4 regions of the Streptomyces sp. NPDC001056 genome follow, and region 1 is predicted to be linked to each of the others. Evidence: riboswitches for the same ligand, from Rfam matches in the RefSeq annotation. Region 1 holds a riboswitch; each other region holds the start of a gene.
The links. Region 1 has a riboswitch for cyclic di-AMP ahead of ACWDD7_RS21165 (M23 family metallopeptidase). Riboswitches for the same ligand answer to the same signal wherever they lie in the genome.
Positions count from the first base shown of each region.

Region 2: linked by a shared signal. The riboswitch ahead of ACWDD7_RS02510 (M23 family metallopeptidase) and the one ahead of ACWDD7_RS21165 (M23 family metallopeptidase) in region 1 are both predicted to bind cyclic di-AMP.
Region 3: linked by a shared signal. The riboswitch ahead of ACWDD7_RS23115 (C40 family peptidase) and the one ahead of ACWDD7_RS21165 (M23 family metallopeptidase) in region 1 are both predicted to bind cyclic di-AMP.
Region 4: linked by a shared signal. The riboswitch ahead of ACWDD7_RS21880 (transglycosylase family protein) and the one ahead of ACWDD7_RS21165 (M23 family metallopeptidase) in region 1 are both predicted to bind cyclic di-AMP.

Region 1 covers NZ_JBSFLI010000017.1:125,594-129,783, forward strand. Annotated here, with positions in the region: gene ACWDD7_RS21150 (bifunctional acetate--CoA ligase family protein/GNAT family N-acetyltransferase) at 1-295, opposite strand, end outside; gene ACWDD7_RS21155 (HPr family phosphocarrier protein) at 441-725, shown strand; gene ACWDD7_RS21160 (GntR family transcriptional regulator) at 920-1,606, opposite strand; gene ACWDD7_RS21165 (M23 family metallopeptidase) at 1,807-2,550, opposite strand; cyclic di-AMP (ydaO/yuaA leader) riboswitch at 2,564-2,724, opposite strand; gene ACWDD7_RS21170 (M16 family metallopeptidase) at 2,951-4,190, opposite strand, start outside.
Region 2 covers NZ_JBSFLI010000001.1:527,099-531,288, reverse strand. Annotated here, with positions in the region: gene ACWDD7_RS02515 (aldo/keto reductase) at 1-703, opposite strand, end outside; gene ACWDD7_RS02510 (M23 family metallopeptidase) at 769-1,830, opposite strand; cyclic di-AMP (ydaO/yuaA leader) riboswitch at 1,840-2,004, opposite strand; tRNA gene ACWDD7_RS02505 (tRNA-Met) at 2,319-2,392, opposite strand; gene ACWDD7_RS02500 (dihydrofolate reductase family protein) at 2,459-3,616, opposite strand; gene lspA (signal peptidase II) at 3,667-4,190, opposite strand, start outside.
Region 3 covers NZ_JBSFLI010000020.1:9,073-13,262, reverse strand. Annotated here, with positions in the region: gene ACWDD7_RS23135 (8-amino-7-oxononanoate synthase) at 1-79, shown strand, start outside; gene ACWDD7_RS23130 (DUF397 domain-containing protein) at 119-343, opposite strand; gene ACWDD7_RS23125 (helix-turn-helix domain-containing protein) at 354-1,217, opposite strand; gene ACWDD7_RS23120 (ATP-binding protein) at 1,430-1,888, shown strand; gene ACWDD7_RS23115 (C40 family peptidase) at 2,025-2,498, opposite strand; cyclic di-AMP (ydaO/yuaA leader) riboswitch at 2,502-2,655, opposite strand; gene ACWDD7_RS23110 (hypothetical protein) at 3,074-3,382, opposite strand; gene ACWDD7_RS23105 (ATP-dependent Clp protease proteolytic subunit) at 3,390-4,016, opposite strand.
Region 4 covers NZ_JBSFLI010000018.1:112,585-116,774, reverse strand. Annotated here, with positions in the region: gene eno (phosphopyruvate hydratase) at 1-1,017, opposite strand, end outside; gene ACWDD7_RS21880 (transglycosylase family protein) at 1,599-2,315, opposite strand; cyclic di-AMP (ydaO/yuaA leader) riboswitch at 2,320-2,489, opposite strand; gene ACWDD7_RS21875 (transglycosylase family protein) at 2,667-3,773, opposite strand; gene ACWDD7_RS21870 (DUF899 family protein) at 4,044-4,190, shown strand, end outside.

The sequences.
Region 1 (4,190 bases):
CGTAGCGCACCGTCGCTATGAACTCGCCGCCCACGGTGGCCGCGAGGCCCACCCGGTCGACGAAGTCGTGGTGGGTGAAGCGGTGGACGTCCTTGGCGGACAGCCGGGGGTAGGGCGCGAAGAAGCGGTAGTACTTGGACTCGTCCGAGACCTGCTCGTAGAAGTGGACCAGGCGGTCGGCGTCGTCGACGGTGATGGGCCGGATGCGGGCGGTGCCCCCGTCCCGCAGCACCACGTCCGCCTCCCAGTGCGCGGGGTACTCGTACCGGTCCTGCGGTTCCGCCGAGGTTCGCATGGGCCCCAGAGTACGGCTAGCGTCCGACAACGGCGCGAGGCAGTCTGTGGAGCACGGCGGAGGGGGTGCGCAGCCCCTCTTCTGGCACGCTTCACGATATGGAAGACTGGTCTAGACAACCCTGAACAGCGAAGGGCAGCAACACATGGCTGAGCGCCGCGTCAACGTCGGCTGGGCCGAGGGTCTTCACGCCCGCCCCGCCTCCATCTTCGTCCGGGCCGCCACGGCCGCAGGCATCCCGGTGACGATCGCCAAGTCCGGCGGCGGCACCCCGGTCAACGCGGCCTCCATGCTGGGCGTTCTGGGCCTGGGCGCCCAGGGCGGCGAGGAGATCGTGCTCGCGTCCGACGCCGACGGCGCGGAAGCCGCGCTGGACCGGCTGGCCAAGCTGGTCGCCGAGGGCCTGGAAGAGCTGCCCGAGACGGTCTGAGCAGGACCCCGCGACACTCTCAGCGGGATGCGGGAAGCCGCGTCATCCCTGTCGGGTGGCGTGGCTTCCGTGTTTTCGGAGCACCGCCGTATGAACCATGACAGCTATTCATCATGGCCCGCATCCGGAAATTCGCGACAGGTCGAAATAAGCGTCCGCCGAATATCCCACCCACTTTGTATACGGCATCCGCGTTAATTCCGTGCACCGGACATGTTTACGGGATGTTGCGAAGTCCTCACCCGCTCCGGGGCGCCGGGAATCCGCAACCGGTGCGCGGCCGTCGTCCGCTCGGTGTGCAGGGCGGTCACCGCGCGGGCGCGCTCGCCGTCGCCGCGCGCCACCGCGTCCACGATCGCGCCGTGCTCCGCCCAGGTGCCGGCCACGTCCGACGGCGTGTCCACCGTGTACATCCAGGCGATCTTGTGGCGCAGCTGAGTGAGCGTCGAGGTCAGCGAGGGACTGCCGCACGCCTGGGCCAGCGTCTCGTGGAACCAGCCGTCCAGGGCGCGCAGATCCTCGCCGCCACCCCTCCTGGCGCGCTCCTGGCCCAGCCGGACCAGTCCGCGCAGCACCTTCAGATGCGCCTCGGTGCGCCGCCGCGCCGCCCGGGCGGCCCCGAGCGGCTCCAGCAGCAGGCGCATCTCCAGCAGGTCGGCGGCCTCCTGCTCGGTGGGCTCGGCCACACAGGCGCCCGCGTGCCGGCGCGTCACCACGAAGCCCTCCGCCTCCAGGGTGCGCAGGGCCTCGCGCACGGGGACGCGCGAGACGCCGTAGCGGCGGGCCAGCACCTCCTCGGTGAGGCGGCCGCCGCGTTCGAGGACGCCGGCGACGATGTCGTCCCGGATCGCCGTGCACACCGAGTGCGCCGGAATACGCATGACCGACCTCCGCCTTAATACCCGCGACACGACGCCGACGACGGACGTGTGTTTTCCGTGACTCTATTCCACCGGGCCGGAATTTCCGACGGGAGGCCGGAATCCATGGATATTTTTTGGACAGGTCCCGGCGGAACGGCCGGAAAATGGCGAAAGCCCCGGCCGGGTGGCCGGGGCTTCGGACGGCTGTGCGGGAACGGTCAGACGTTCACGCCGTGGTGACGCAGGTACGCGACGGGGTCGACGTCGGAGCCGTAGTCCGGGCCGGTGCGTGCCTCGAAGTGCAGGTGCGGGCCGGTGACGTTGCCGGTCGCGCCGGACAGGGCGATCTGCTGGCCCGCGACGACCCGCTGGCCCACCGTGACGCCGATGGACGACAGATGACCGTACTGGGTGTACATGCCGTCGGCCATGCGGATCACGATCTCGTTGCCGTACGCCCCGCCCCAGCCGGTGGAGACGACGGTGCCGACGCCGACCGCGTGCACGGGGGTGCCGGTGGCCGCGTGGAAGTCGATGCCGGTGTGCGAGCCGGAGGACCACAGGGAGCTGCCGACCTTGTAGCCGGTGGACACGTAGGAGTGCGCGATCGGGGCGACGAAGGCGTTCAGCCGCCTGCGCTCGGCCTCCCGGGCGGCGCGGGCCCTGGCCTCGCGCGCCTCCTTCGCCCGCGCGGCGGCGGCCTTCTCGGCCGCCTCGTGCTCGGCGATCCGCTGCTGGGCGGTGGCCTGGGCGTCGATGTGCTCGGCGAGGTCGTCGGTCGCGGCGAGCACCGGGGTGAGGCCGGTCTGCTCGGCGGTGTTCTCGGCGGCGAGCGCCGGGGACGCGGCGAGGGTCCCGATGACGCCGGTGGTCGTCAGGGCCGCTATGCCGGCCGCCTGGGCGGTGGCGCGCTTGACCCGGCCGGGCTTGCGGTGCTTCCCGGTGGCGCATACGAACGCCATGTGTGTGGCTCGTCCTTTCCTTCCCTCTCGCCTACCGGGTTAGCTGACGGGTTCGGAGCAGGAAGGTCTCCTACGGGCGCCACGCTGTCGCGCGGATGCCCGATTCACCCCAAGGGACGTGTGGGTCCCCGGCTCCCCCGGCTCGCGCCTGCGGGGACTCGGCGATGGCTGTCCGGTGCCGCGGCTGCGGCGCACTGCCCGACGAACAACCCGGACGACGCTAAGCGGACCGGCTCTCAAAGCCCAAACGGATCGCGGCTTTTGTAGCGCATCCCACAGGGCAGAAAGGCAACCTCCGCCCCAATTCGGACATCCTGAGGAGAGAGTGGAACAAAGTGGGCCCTGACGACCCCGTAGGCCGTCAGGGCCCCACCGGTAAGGAGCCTGCCCGCGCGTGCCGTTACTCGGCCGCCACCACGGTGACCTCGCCGATGCCCAGCGCCTCGACCGGCGCCTTGATCTGCGCGGCGTCGCCGACCAGGACGGTCACCAGGCGGTCCACCGGGAAGGCGTTGACGACGGCCGCGGTGGCCTCCACGGTGCCCGTCGCGGCCAGCTGCCGGTAGAGCGTCGCCTGGAAGTCGTCGGGCAGGTGCTGCTCCACCTGGTCGGCGAGCGTGCCCGCGACGGCCGCCGCGGTCTCGTACTTGAGCGGCGCGACGCCGACGAGGTTCTGCACGGCGACGTCCCGCTCGGCGTCGGTCAGGCCCTCCGCCGCGAGAGTGCGCAGCACCTTCCACAGGTCGTCCAGGGCGGGACCCGTGTTGGGGGTGTCCACCGAGCCGCTGATGGCCAGCATGGAGACGCCGTTGCCCTCGGGACCCGAGCGGAGCACCTGCCCGAACGCGCGCACACCGTAGGTGTAGCCCTTCTCCTCGCGCAGGACGCGGTCCAGGCGGGAGGTGAGGGTGCCGCCGAGGCAGTAGGTGCCGAGCACCTGGGCGGGCCACACCCGGTCGTGCCGGTCCGCACCGACCCGGCCGATGAGCAGCTGCGTCTGGACGGCGCCGGGCCGGTCCACGATGACCACGCGCCCGGTGTCGTCGGCCGTCACCGCGGGCACCGGCCGGGGCTCGCCCGGGGTGCCGGTCCAGGCGCCCAGGGTGTCGCCGAGCAGCGCGTCCAGGTCGATGCCGGTGAGGTCGCCGACCACGACCGCGGTGGCCGTGGCGGGGCGCACATGGCGGTCGTAGAACGCGCGTACGGCGGTCTCGTCGATCTTCTCGACCGTCTCCTCGGTGCCCTGGCGCGGCCGGGACATGCGCGCGGCCGCCGGGAACAGCTCCTTGGAGAGTTCCTTGGCGGCCCGCCGGGCGGGGTTGGCCAGCTCGTGCGGGATCTCGTCCAGGCGGTTGCGGACCAGCCGCTCGACCTCGCTCTCGGCGAAGGCGGGGGCGCGCAGCGCGTCGGCGAGCAACCCGAGGCCCTTGGGCAGGCGGGAGGCGGGGACCTCCAGGCTGAGCCGGACGCCGGGGTGGTCGGCGTGGGCGTCGAGGGTGGCGCCCGCGCGCTCCAGCTCGGCGGCGAACTCCTCGGCGGAGTGCTGGTCGGTTCCCTCGGAGAAGGCCCGCGCCATGATGGTGGCGACGCCGTCCAGGCCGGCCGGCTCGGCGTCCAGGGGGGCGTCCAGGAGCACCTCG
Region 2 (4,190 bases), on a different contig from region 1:
GGTTGGCACGGGCGCTGTCCACCTTCGCGCCGGGCCGGTACTTGCCGGTCAGGAAGCCCGAGGCGAGCCCGAAGTACGGCACCGCGGACAGCCCCTCGCGGGCGACGAGGTCCTGGAGCGCGCCCTCGTAGGTGTCGCGGGAGACCAGGTTGTAGTGCGGCTGGAGCGCCACATAGCGGGCCAGGTTCTCGCGGCTGGAGAAGTCCAGGGACTCCTGGAGCCGCTCGGCGCTGATGTTGGACGCGGCGATCTGCCGGACCTTGCCGGCCCTCACCAGCTCGTCCAGCGCGCCGATGATCTCCTCGACCGGCACCTCGGGCTGGTCGAAGTGGGTGTAGTAGAGGTCGATGTAGTCGGTGCCCAGGCGGGCGAGGGACGCGTCGGCGGCGGCCTTGATGTTGGCCGCGGACAGGCCCTGGTACCGCGGGTGCTGGCTGACCTTGGTGGCGATGACGACGTCGGAGCGGTTGCCGCGGGCCTTGACCCACTTGCCGAGGACGGTCTCGGACTCGCCGCCCTCGTGGCCCTCCACCCAGGCGCTGTAGGCGTCGGCGGTGTCGACGAAGTTGCCGCCCGCGGCCGTGTACGCGTCCAGGACGGCGAAGGAGTCCTGCTCGTCGGCGGTCCAGCCGAAGACGTTGCCGCCCAGGCAGAGCGGGGAGACCTCGATGTCGGAAGAACCCAGTGTGCGCGGAGAAGTCATGCTCCACATCAACACCGGCGGTGGGTGATCGCATTCCACCGCCGGTGCCCGAACCGGGGCCTCGGTCAGGGGTTGAGGCCCTTGTCGCGCAGCCAGGGCGCCGGGTCGACGGCGGTGGCCTGCCCGTTCGGGTGGACCTCCAGGTGCAGGTGCGGCCCGGTGACGTTGCCGGTGGCGCCGACGCGGCCGATGACCTCGCCGGTGGTGACCTTCTGGCCGACGGAGACGTTGATGGAGGACTGGTGGCAGAACCACAGCTCGGTGCCGTCGTCCAGGGTGAGGACGGTGCGGTAGCCGTAGGCGCCGGCCCAGCCGGCCTGGGTGATGGTGCCGCCGTGGACGGCCTTGATCAGGGTGCCGGTGGGGGCGGCGAAGTCGAGGCCGGTGTGGTAGCCGGAGGACCACATGGCGCCGGGCTGCCCGAAGGTGCCGGTGATCGTGTACGAGACGACCGGCAGCGTGTACTGCTTGGCCAGCTCGGCCAGCCGCGCGGCCTCGGCGGCCTTCTTGGCGTCGGCCTCCGCCTTCTCCTTGGCGGCGGCGGCCTTGGCGGCGGCCGCCTTCTCCGCCCGTGCGGCCGCGTCGTCGCTCTGCTGCTGGGCCGCGGCGACCATCGCGGCGGTGGCCTTGCTGTCGGCCTGGCCCTGCTGCTGCTCGGCCTGGGCCATGATCCGGTTGCGCAGGGCCTCGCCGGCGTCGGTGCTCTTGCCGCCCTCGGTGGTCTGTCCGAGGTCGGTGAGCGCGGTCGCGGTCGCGGTACCGGCCTTGGGCGCGTCGGCGGAGTCGTCGCCGAAGAAGTGCTCGACGGAGGACAGGTGGGGCACCGAGACGTTCGGCATGTCCGGCATCGATATGGAGACCGGCGGCTTGCCGGTGTTGGCACTCGCGATGCCGCCCGCGCCGACCGCGGCGATCACGCCGACGCCGAGGACGGTGGAACTGCGGGCGAAGCCGCCGCGCTGCTTGGCGACGCGGTGCCGGCCGCGGACCGGTGCGACGGACTCCTCGGTGGGGTTCCACTCCTCCCAGGGGCCTTCGTCGTCGGGGCCGGGGCCGTAGCCGAACGACTCGGGTTCGCGCTGAGCGGGCACGAACGGGGCTTCTGGGGCAGGCCGGTTGGACGCCACGGGGGCGTGCTCCTTTCCTTCCTCCGCCTACCGGGTTAGCTGACGGGTTCGGAGCAGGAAGGTCTCCTACGCGCGTTGCCACTCGTGACTCGCTGAGTTCACGACGGTGTCCGCGTGATTCACCCCAAGGTGGTGGTTCCCCGGTTCCCTTACGGGATTCGGCGCGTGCGCACGGAGCCGCCTCGGGTGACGGCTGGGACGACCGCGCTGCGTTATCGAACGTTAATAGACCCGGGGGGAAGTTTCCAAGCCGTTCGGCTTGATCATTAACGCTCCGACCCGCGGACTTACCGCCCAGGAAGCCCTCAAACCGGGCGAGTTGACCGACGTTCAGGAGTCATCGGGTTTTTGATGGTGACTCAGATGTTATGCGCTCGGCGGTCGCACGGTCACCATGGGTGACGCCCCCTCGGGGGTGCACTCCTCAGGGCACCCGGAAAACACTCAGGGCCGGAATCCGTTTCCGGATTCCGGCCCTGAGTTTTCAGTAGCGGGGACAGGATTTGAACCTGCGACCTCTGGGTTATGAGCCCAGCGAGCTACCGAGCTGCTCCACCCCGCGTCGTTGACTCCACTGTACGCCATCACCGGGGTGGAAAGCACATCGGTTGGAAAGCGGGGGTCGCGCTCAGCCCAGCAGATGCCGGTTCGGTGCCTTGGCCGACGCCTCGTACTCGGGCAGGACGACGACCTCGGCGCCCCCGCCCACCAGCACTCCCGTGCCGTCGGCCGCCACGACGAACGTGTCCGGCTCCCGCCAGGCGGTCACCACCCGGCGCACCCCCGCCCGCAGGATCAGCTCGGCGCAGGGCGCGGGCCGGGAGGCGCGGCGGGCGCAGGGCTCCAGGCTGCTGTAGACGGTGGCGCCGGGCAGCCGCGGGTCGGCGGGGTCGGTCTTGGCGAGCGCCGCCTCCTCCGCGTGCACCACGGGGTCCCCGCCCTCGCGGGAGTGGCCCCGGGCCAGCTCGGTGCCGTCGGCGGCGACCACGACCGCGCCGACGCTGAAGGCCGTCTCCGAGGGCGGGCACAGCTCGGCCAGCTCACAGGCGGTGCGCAGCCAGTGCCGGTCGGCGGCGGTGGGCAGCGGGCCGGCGCCGGGCGCGGTGGGCGCGTAGCGCATCAGCACGACGTCCCCGACCGGCCGGGACTCGATCAGCCGCAGCCGCCCCTCCGGGTAGCGGCCGGGCCCGAACAGCCGCGGGGCCGCCGGGTCGCCCACGATCAGCGGGGCGACCGCCAGGTGCAGCTCGTCCGCGAGGCCCTGCTGGAGGAGCTGGGTGTGGACGGTGCCGCCGCCCTCCACCATGAGCCGCCCGACCCCGCGCACCGCGCGCAGATGCCCGAGCAGGGCGCGCCAGTCGAGCGCCGGGCCGAGCGGGACGACGTCGGCGGTGGCGCCGAGGAGGCGGGCGGCCTTCGCCGCGCCCCGGTCGGTCGTGTAGACGAGTCTCTCCCCGCCGGTGTGCCAGAAGACGGCCCCCGGGTCGAGGTCACCGGTCGCCGTGACGGTGACCTTCAGCGGGTACTCCGGCCTGCCCTGCGCGCGGCGGGCGGCACGGCGCTTCGCCGAGTTGACCAGCAGGCGGGGGTTGTCGGCGCGCAGGGTGCCGGCGCCGACCAGGAGGGCGTCGGCCGAGGCCCGTACCGCGTCGACCCGGTCGAAGTCGGCCGGACCGGACAGCAGCAGCCGCTCGGGGCCGGTGTCGTCCAGGCAGCCGTCGAGGGAGACGGCGGCGGACAGCAGCACGTACGGGTAGGGCTCGGTGAGGGCTCGCTCGGTGCTCATCGGCTCCAGTGTGCGGCCCCGGTGCCGGCCCGCGTGCTCCCGGGGAGCCGTCAGCCGGTCCGCTCCCGGGGAGCGCGCGCGCCGCCCGGTTCGTGCCCGGCGAAGGACAGGACGACGATCAGGACGCCGCCGCAGGTGATCGCCCAGTCGGCGAGGTTCATGACGCTGAAGTCGCGCACCGAGACGAAGTCGACCACCGCGCCGCGCATCCCGCCCGGCGAGCGGAAGAGCCGGTCGGTCAGGTTGCCGACCGCACCGCCCAGCAGCAGCCCGAGCGCGATCGCCCACGGTGTGCTGGTCAGACGGCGCGAGACCCGGATGATGACGGCGGCCACCGCGAGCGCGATGAGCGTGAACACGATGGTCGTCGCGCTGCCCATGCCGAAGGCCGCGCCGGGATTGCGCTGCACCCTCAGCTCCAGCCAGGACCCGAGCACCGGCACGGGATCGCGCCCCTCCAGACCCGCGACCACCGCGAGCTTGCTCCCCAGGTCGACGGCGTAGGCGACGGCGGCCACCAGCCACAGCACCCACCCCCGCCGCCGTGCCCCGGAGGCCCCGCTCGACTCGCTCT
Region 3 (4,190 bases), on a different contig from region 1:
GCGGCTGACCGCCCGCGCGGACCTCTCCGGGGCCGAGATCGCACACGCGGTGCGGGTGATCGGCGAGACGCGACCGTGAGTCGGCGGAACACGGCCGTGCTTCGCGGGTGAACAGGTCTCAGCGGAGCGCGGCCACGAAGCCGGCCCAGCTGGCGGCGGAGAAGAGCAGCGCGGGCCCGGCGGGGTCCTTCGAGTCGCGCACGGCGAGCAGTCCGGACCAGGGTCCGGAGCGCGGCCGTGCCGTCTCCACGCAGTTGTTGGCTCCCGTGCTGTAACTGCTGCGCGACCAGCGCACGTCGTACAGGTCGGTACTGGCAGGGACGTTCCGAGGCAGGGCAGACAATGGTGCCTCCTTACGCGCCGTCACCTATCCCGGCGATGTAGTCGAGCGAATCGTGGGGGGAAAGAGCGTGGCTCTGGAGGGTGCGGAAGGCCTCCGAGTACGCCCGGAGGTCTTCTTTCCGTTCCAGGTAGAGGCTACTCGTCAACTGGTCTAGAACAACCACATCGAGATCAGAAGTGCTCGGAAATGAGAAGATAACGAAAGGCCCGGTAAGGCCGACATGCGCTCCCGCCCCGAATGGCAGTACCTGGAGCCGTACTTGGGGCAGTCGGGCGGCGTCCATCAGCCGCTCCAGCTGGCGCGCCATCACCTCGGGACCGCCGACCTCGCGGCGCAGCACCGCCTCGTCCAGGACCGCGCACAGCTCCAGCGGCGGGTTCGAGCGCAGCACGTCCTGCCGGGCCAGGCGCACCTCCACCAGCGCGTCCAGGCGCTCCTCGGCCAGGTCCTTGACGGCCGCCCGGGTCACCGCGCGGGCGTACTCGGCCGTCTGGAGCAGGCCGGGCACGACGGTGGTCTCCAGGGTGCGCATCGCGCTGGCCTGCGACTCCAGGCTGATGAAGTCCCGGTACGTGGGCGGGAGCACCCCGCGGTAGGCGTGCCACCAGCGGTTGCGGTGGCCGTCGCCGGCCTCGGAGCCGGCCAGCATCAGCAGCAGCTCGCGCAGCTGGGCGTCCCGCACGGCGTAGGCGTCCAGAAGCAAGCGCAGATCGGCCGGTTTCACACCACTGGCGCCCGTCTCGATGCGGCTCACCTTCGACTGGTGCCAGCCGACCAGGCGGGCCGCCTCCCCACTGGTGAGCCCCGCACCGGTGCGCAGCGTGCGCAGTTCGGCACCCAATTTGCGGCGGCGCACTGCCGGCCCGTTCTGCATGGGCTCCTCCTTACTCCTCAGGGGCCGCCCCCATACGGTCTCCCGGCGCAGAGTTCACCGCATCGAGCGACAGATATATGCATATCTCGATGGATCGCTCCCCGTGACGGTCCGGTGATGGCAGTCTGACGAGGAAGCACCAGTCCGGGACCGTACTCGAACCATCCGCTCCATGTCGGACTTCGGTCCCGTGGGAAAGGGACGACGTCGCCATGGCAGACCAACTGGAAGCATCCGTCACTCTGCCCAGCGATCCCGCCTCGGTCGCCGCCGCGCGGTCGTACGTGGTGGGCACCCTGGCGGAGTGGGGCCTGCCGGCGGACACCGAGGCGGCGGACACCGTGCGGCTCATCGTCTCCGAACTGGCCACCAACGCCGTCCAGCACACCTTCGGGCGGTCCCCGACCTTCACGGTCGACATCGTGCTGGACCGCGACGAACGGCTGCGCATCGGCGTCACGGACAGTCATCCCCGCTTCCCGAAGAGACTGCCCGCGGCCGTGCAGCAGGACAACGGCCGTGGCATGGTCATCATCCGCTGGCTCACCGCCGAGTGCGGTGGCAGGCTCCGTGTCCGTCCCACCCGTGAGGGCGGCAAGACGGTCTCCATCGAGCTGCCCTGGACCGTCCCGGCCGAGCCGATGACGGCGGCGGGCCAGCAGGAGCCGTAGCGCGGAGCCGCGACACGTTCGTCCGGCGGGCGAGGGTGCCCCGTCCCGGCCGCCCATGGGCTGGAGGCGGTACCGGAGACGGGGGAAGCACGGGGAACGGCCCGGTGGCTGGAGTCGCTCCCGTGTGAAGGCGGGGTCAGCTGACCCGGCCGTACCAGACGCTCTTGGACCAGATCTTCTCCAGCCGCACCACGGCGCCGGTCTTCGGCGCGTGCCAGATCTTGCCGTGCCCGGCGTAGATGCCGACGTGGTAGACGTACGAGCCGTAGTGGAAGAACACCAGGTCACCGGCTCTGCGGCTGCCGGCGGAGATGTGGTGGGTCTTGTTGTACTGCTGGGCGGCGGTCCGCGGCAGCTTCTTGCCGGCCTTCTTGAACGAGTAGAGCGTCAGTCCCGAGCAGTCGAAGCGACGCGGTCCGGTGGCCCCCCACTGGTACGGGGCGCCCTTCTTGGACGCCGCGATGTTCAGGGCCTTCGTCGCCAGTGTCGCGGCCGAGGCGTCGGTGGCGAGGCCCGGGGCAGCGATCGAGCCGCCCACGGCGGCCAGAGTGAGGGCCGAAGCCGTACCGGCACGGGCCATCAGCGACGGGACACGATTGAGCGCAGTCATGCGCAACCCTTCGTCAGCCGCCTGTGAAGGATGACCTGTCGGATTCGGGCTGGCGAAGTAGCCCGGCCGCGTTGCCACGGCTTCACCCCAAGGGTCGCCCGGAGCGTTCGCCCGTCCGTGTCCACCGGACGGTCTTCCGCTTCGGCGACCCGCCTTGCCTGGGTCCTCCACTCCTGCCGATCCACTCCTGTCGACCGGTCATCCGGGCGGCGGCAGGATTCGGCGTCCGCCCGGATCGCCCCGCCGCGGCGGCGGGGTCTTGTCGTCAGACAGGGATCTTCACCCACAGCTGTCCGAAAATCCCAATGGAACCGGGAATATGTGGCGTTACTCACGACTCGCCCACTCGGGTGGACGCCGCGGTGATCGATGCTCCGTCAGTTCCCGTGCGTAGCCCCGGACCTGGGAAAAGACGGCCCTGAACGGAGCATGTACACGGCGCGCGCGCAACTCGGCAGAGCGGAAAACCGATTCGGATATACACCGGTCGGCGGTACGTCGTTCGGACCGTTTGGTGTCGGGACCCGGCGGATGCGCGGACGTCCCGCACCCGCCGGACCCGGCGTGCGTCCGGATCAGCCCACGGCGTCCGGCGGGAGCGCGACGCGAGCGGCCCGGCGCTCGCCGTCCAGCACCCGGAGGGCCCGTGCCAGCGTGCCCCCGTGCAGCTCCCGCTCGCCCCGCTCGTGCATCAGCTCCAGCGCGGCGCGCAGCTCTTCGGCCTTGCGCACCAGCGCCTGCGCGGCGCGCAGCCCGCGATAGGTGTCCCCGTCGCGCGCCGGGTTGATCCTGCCGAGCAGGTCGACCACCGCCAGATAGTGGTCGACCAGTTCACCCTCCGCCTGCGTCAGCGCGGGCAGCGGCGGCAGCTCCTCGGGCAGCACGGCCGGCTCACCGCTCGCCGGGGAGGTCGCGGCGGCTGGGCACCACGCCGTCCACCAGGCCGTACGACAGCGCGCCCGGCGCGTCCAGCATCAGGTCCCGCTCCAGGTCCCGGTGGACCTGTTCCTCGGTGCGCCCGGTGTGCCGGACCAGCATCTCCTCCATCAGGGTGCGCAGCCTGACCAGCTCCTCGGCCTGGATCAGCAGGTCGCTCGGCTGGCCCTGGGCCGGCTCGGGCAGCGCGGGCTGGGACAGCACCACCCGGGCGCCGGGCAGGGTGAACCGCTTGCCGGGGGTGCCGGCGGCCAGCAGCAGGGCGCCGACCGAGGCGGCCTGGCCCAGGCAGTAGGTCTGCACCTCGCAGGTGACGTACCGCATCGTGTCGTAGACCGCCGTCATGGCGTGGAACGAGCCGCCCGGGCAGTTCAGATACAGCGTGATGTCCCGGTCCGGGGCCAGGTGTTCGAGGTGCATGAACTGGGTGATCACATCGCCGGCCGCCGCCTCGTCCAGGGGCGTTCCGAGGAAGACGACCCGGTTCTCGAACAGCTTCGAGTAGGGATCGAGCCGCTGCTCCCCGAAGTTGGTGCGCTCGGTGAACTCGGGCAGGACGTAACGGGCGGACGGTCGGGACATCTGGGCACACCCCTCCTCATGGCGGAGACCGATGATCTCCGACTTCTGTACAGAATGTACAGGACGTACCAGCCGTTATGATGGGACCGGATTCTGGTGATCACGTCAAATGCCCAGGTCAGAGGGCCTTTTTGCTCCTCGCTGGTCACAGATGTCTCACAACTGTTCCTGGAA
Region 4 (4,190 bases), on a different contig from region 1:
GATCTGGTTGACCTTGACCAGCAGGGCGTTGGCGCTGCCCTCCTCGATGCCGCGGGCCAGACGCTCCGGGTTGGTGACGAACAGGTCGTCGCCGACCAGCTGGACCTTGTCGCCGAGCTTGTCGGTGACGACCTTCCAGCCGGCCCAGTCGTCCTCGAACAGCGGGTCCTCGATGGAGACCAGCGGGTAGGCCGCCACCAGCTCCTCGTAGTACTCCGTCATCTCGGCGGCGGAGCGCTCCTTGCCCTCGAAGAGGTACTTGCCGTCCTTGTAGAACTCGGAGGCGGCGACGTCGAGCGCGAGGGCGATCTGCTCACCGGGCGCGTAGCCGGCTTCCTTGATGGCCTCAAGGATCAGGTCCAGGGCCTCGCGGTTGGAACCGAGGTTCGGGGCGAAGCCGCCCTCGTCGCCGAGACCGGTGGCCAGGCCCTTGTTCTTCAGGACCTTCTTGAGGGTGTGGTAGACCTCGGCACCCCAGCGCAGCGCCTCGGAGAAGGACTCCGCGCCGATCGGGGCGATCATGAACTCCTGGATGTCCACGTTGGAGTCGGCGTGCGAGCCGCCGTTCAGGATGTTCATCATCGGCACCGGCAGCAGGTGCGCGTTGGGACCGCCCAGGTAGCGGAAGAGCGGCAGGTCGGACGCCTCGGAGGCGGCGTGCGCGACGGCCAGGGAGACGCCGAGGATGGCGTTGGCGCCGAGCGAGCCCTTGTTGTCGGTGGCGTCGAGGTCGAACATGGCCTGGTCGATCAGGCGCTGCTCGGTGGCGTCGTAGCCGACCAGCTCCGGGCCGATCTGCTCGATGACGGCGAGGACGGCCTTCTCGACGCCCTTGCCCATGTAGCGGTTGGGGTCACCGTCGCGCAGCTCGATGGCCTCGAAGGCACCCGTGGAGGCGCCGGACGGTACGGCGGCACGACCCGTGCTGCCGTCGTCGAGGCCGACCTCGACCTCGACCGTGGGGTTGCCTCGGGAGTCCAGGATTTCCCGGGCTACGACGACGTCGATGGACGGCACGAGCATCTCCTTCTTGGATGTGACGCTGGAACTGCGGGGCGGTCTGCCTTACGGCTGTGCCTTGCGACTAGAGCCTAACCGTCCCGGGGTCGTCGGCCACCGACCGACCGTCTGGTGGGCGGCGGAGACATGCAGACGGTACCCATTGTTCACCGTCGGAACAAAGGGGTTCGACGGTGAGACCCTGCTGAAGAACGGGAGAACAAAAGACCCCGCCCCGGCGCGAACGGGGGAAAACGCGCCGGGACGGGGAGCCCGTGGGGACGGGGGGACGGACCTTTCGGGGGGTGTCCGTCGGGGGGCGGACCCTTCGGGGGGCGGACCCTTCGGGGGGTGAGGTCCGCCGGGGGGTGAGGTCCGCCGGGGGGCAGGGCCCGCCGGGGTGGCAGGGCCCGCCGGGGTGGCAGGGCCCACTGGGGGGGCAGGGCCCACTGGGGGGGCAGGGCCCACTGGGGGGGCAGGGTCCGCTGGGGGGGGGCAGGGTCCGCCGGGGGGCAGGGCCCGCGGGGGGGCAGGGTCCGCTGGGGGCAGACCTTTTTCCGGGGGGAGGTCCGGCGGGCGGAGCCGTCAGCGGCCGGGCGTCACTTCAGGTGCAGCTGCTGGCCCGGGTAGATGAGGTCGGCGTTGTCGACGATGTCCTTGTTCAGCTCGAACAGCTTCTTCCAGCCACCGGCCACGTGGTGCCTGACCGCGATGGAGCTGAGGGTGTCGCCCTTGACGACCCTGTACTCGCCGTCGCCCTTCTTGACCTTCTTGCCGGTCGGGGTGGTGACGGTCTTGCTCGCGGCCGAGCCGGCGGAGGCGCTCGCGGACCTGCTCGGGGCCGGGGTGGTGCGCTCGGTGGAGCGGGTGGCGGCCTGCCGGCCCGCGGACCGGGTGGCGGTGCTGTTCGACGTGGTGGCCGTCGAGGCGGAGCCGCCGTACGGGGTGCTGGTCAGGCCCGTGCCGCAGACCGGCCAGGCGCCCTTGCCCTGCGCGGCGAGGACCTTCTCGGCGATGGTGATCTGCTGCGACTTGGTGGCCTTGTCGGCGGTCGACGCGTAGGCGGTGCCGCCGTACGCGGCCCAGGTCGAGGCGGAGAACTGCAGACCGCCGTAGTACCCGTTGCCGGTGTTGATGGCCCAGTTGCCGCCGGCCTCGCACTGGGCGACCGCGTCCCACTGGGAGGCGGTGGCGGCGGAGGCGTTGCCGGCCGCCATCAGCGGAGCGGCGACGGCGACACCGGTGACACCGGCGAGCGTGACGGCGCGGACGGCCTTGGACGGACGACGGTGCTTGCCCTTGCCGGAAAACAGCATGGAACGATCCCCTCACCGACGCCTGCGAGGTGAGCTGTCGGATTCGGGCCGGTTGAGTTGCCCGGCCACACCCCCACATGGAGGCGTGGCTTCACCCCTAGCCGGTCCGGCATCAACTGCCGGGTCCGGCGCTTACCTTGGGTCCCCCGCTCCTGCCTGCGGCGCTTGACGCGACGACTGTTCCCGGGCAGCCGCTGGCAGGATTCGGCGTTGCGGCCGCCGGGGCCCGTGGTGACGAGCGGCCTTGACCGTAGCCACGCGATCCGCGGAATTTCAAAGACGATCAGGGCTTCTGAGACTCATCCCACACTTTCACCAAACCGGACATTTAGCGATCAAGTGGGGCGTCAACTACCCCTGCGCCGCGCCCGTTTCGTCACCGACTTTCAGGGTCTGACCGGCGGTGATGAGGTTCGGGTCGGCACCCACGACCTTCTTGTTCGCGGAGTAGAGCGCGTGCCATCCCCCGTCGACGTCAAGGGAGTCGGCGATGGAGCTCAGCGAGTCGCCCTCGCGGACCGTGTAGGCGCCCGGCTCACGCGAGGCGTGGCGCCCGGAGGAGGAGTCGTTCTGCCCGTTTGTCCTGCTTTCGTCCGCGTTGCCGCCGCGATGACGGCCGCCGCTCAGGGCTCCGGTGTCCACCAGGTCCCAAGAACCGACGTTCTGCCGGGCATTGTCCGGGGTGCCGGTGGACGGGGCGGGCGCCGTGGGGGTGCCGGCCGGGGCGGACGGCGTGGCCGGGACGGACGGGTCCGAGGAGTCGGAGGGGCCGGAGGAGTCGGACGGGTCCGGGCTGGGGACGCCGGTGCCGGAGGTGCCGGTGGGCTTGCCCGGATGCGGGGTCGCGTGCTTGCCCGTCTGCTTGCCGGAGCCCTGGCCCGGCGAGGCGGAGGAGCCGGACGGATCGGCGGAGGAGGCGCCGCCGGAGCCGGAGGCGTTGCCGGAGGCGTTGCCGGAGCCGTTCTGGTCGCCGCTCTGCGCACCGGCCGGGGAGGAGGGGTCGGGCAGGCCGGACGGGTCGGTCGTGCTGCCGCCCTGGCCGCCGCCGTCGCCGACGCCCGGATCGACGTCCACGGAACCGGAGTTCGAGGTGAGCCCGGACAGCAGGGCGCAGGTGGCCCAGGGCGCGGTGCCCTTGTCCTTGAGGATCCGCTCGGCCACGGCGATCTGCTGCGAGCGGCTGGCCTGGTCGGCGGAGGAGGCGTACCGGGTGCCGCCGTACTGGACCCAGTCCTCCTGGGATATCTGGAGGCCGCCGTAGTAGCCGTTGCCGGTGTCGGCGCTCCAGGAGCCGCCGCTCTCGCACCCGGCGACCTTGTCCCAGGTGGTGCCGTCGGCCGCGTGGGCGCTCGCGGCGCCCAGCAGCGGGATGGCGATGGCGGAGCCGGTCACGCCGGCCGCGACGAGGAGGGCCGGAGCCTGACGGGGGCGGCGGTGACGACCGTTCCCGGAAATCATGCGGAAGCCTTTCGTGCGACGGCAGGAACCGGCGCGGCGGATCATGCCGGGCCGCCACGCTGAGGGGTGAAGGTAGCGGCACCCGATGACTTGTCACAAGTTCATGCCGCGCGGATCACGTGAAGATCACAGAGTTGAACGTTCGCCCTCCGCTCCGTCACCGACCCTTTCACTCTTCGGGAACGGCGGTGCCTCACCCGTGGCACGCGGGCTGCCCGGAACCATGGAACCGACCTGTTCCGGGGGGCTGTTCACCCAGGAGGACACCTCATGCGGCACACCCGGTTGCACGGTGAGTCGGCGGAGTACCTCGCCGCACGCGAGGAGTTGCGCGGCGCCGAGATCGAGCTGATGCGGCACCGCGAGCGGGTCGCGGCGCTGCGCCGGGAACTGCCGCCGGGGGCCGAGGTCGGCGAG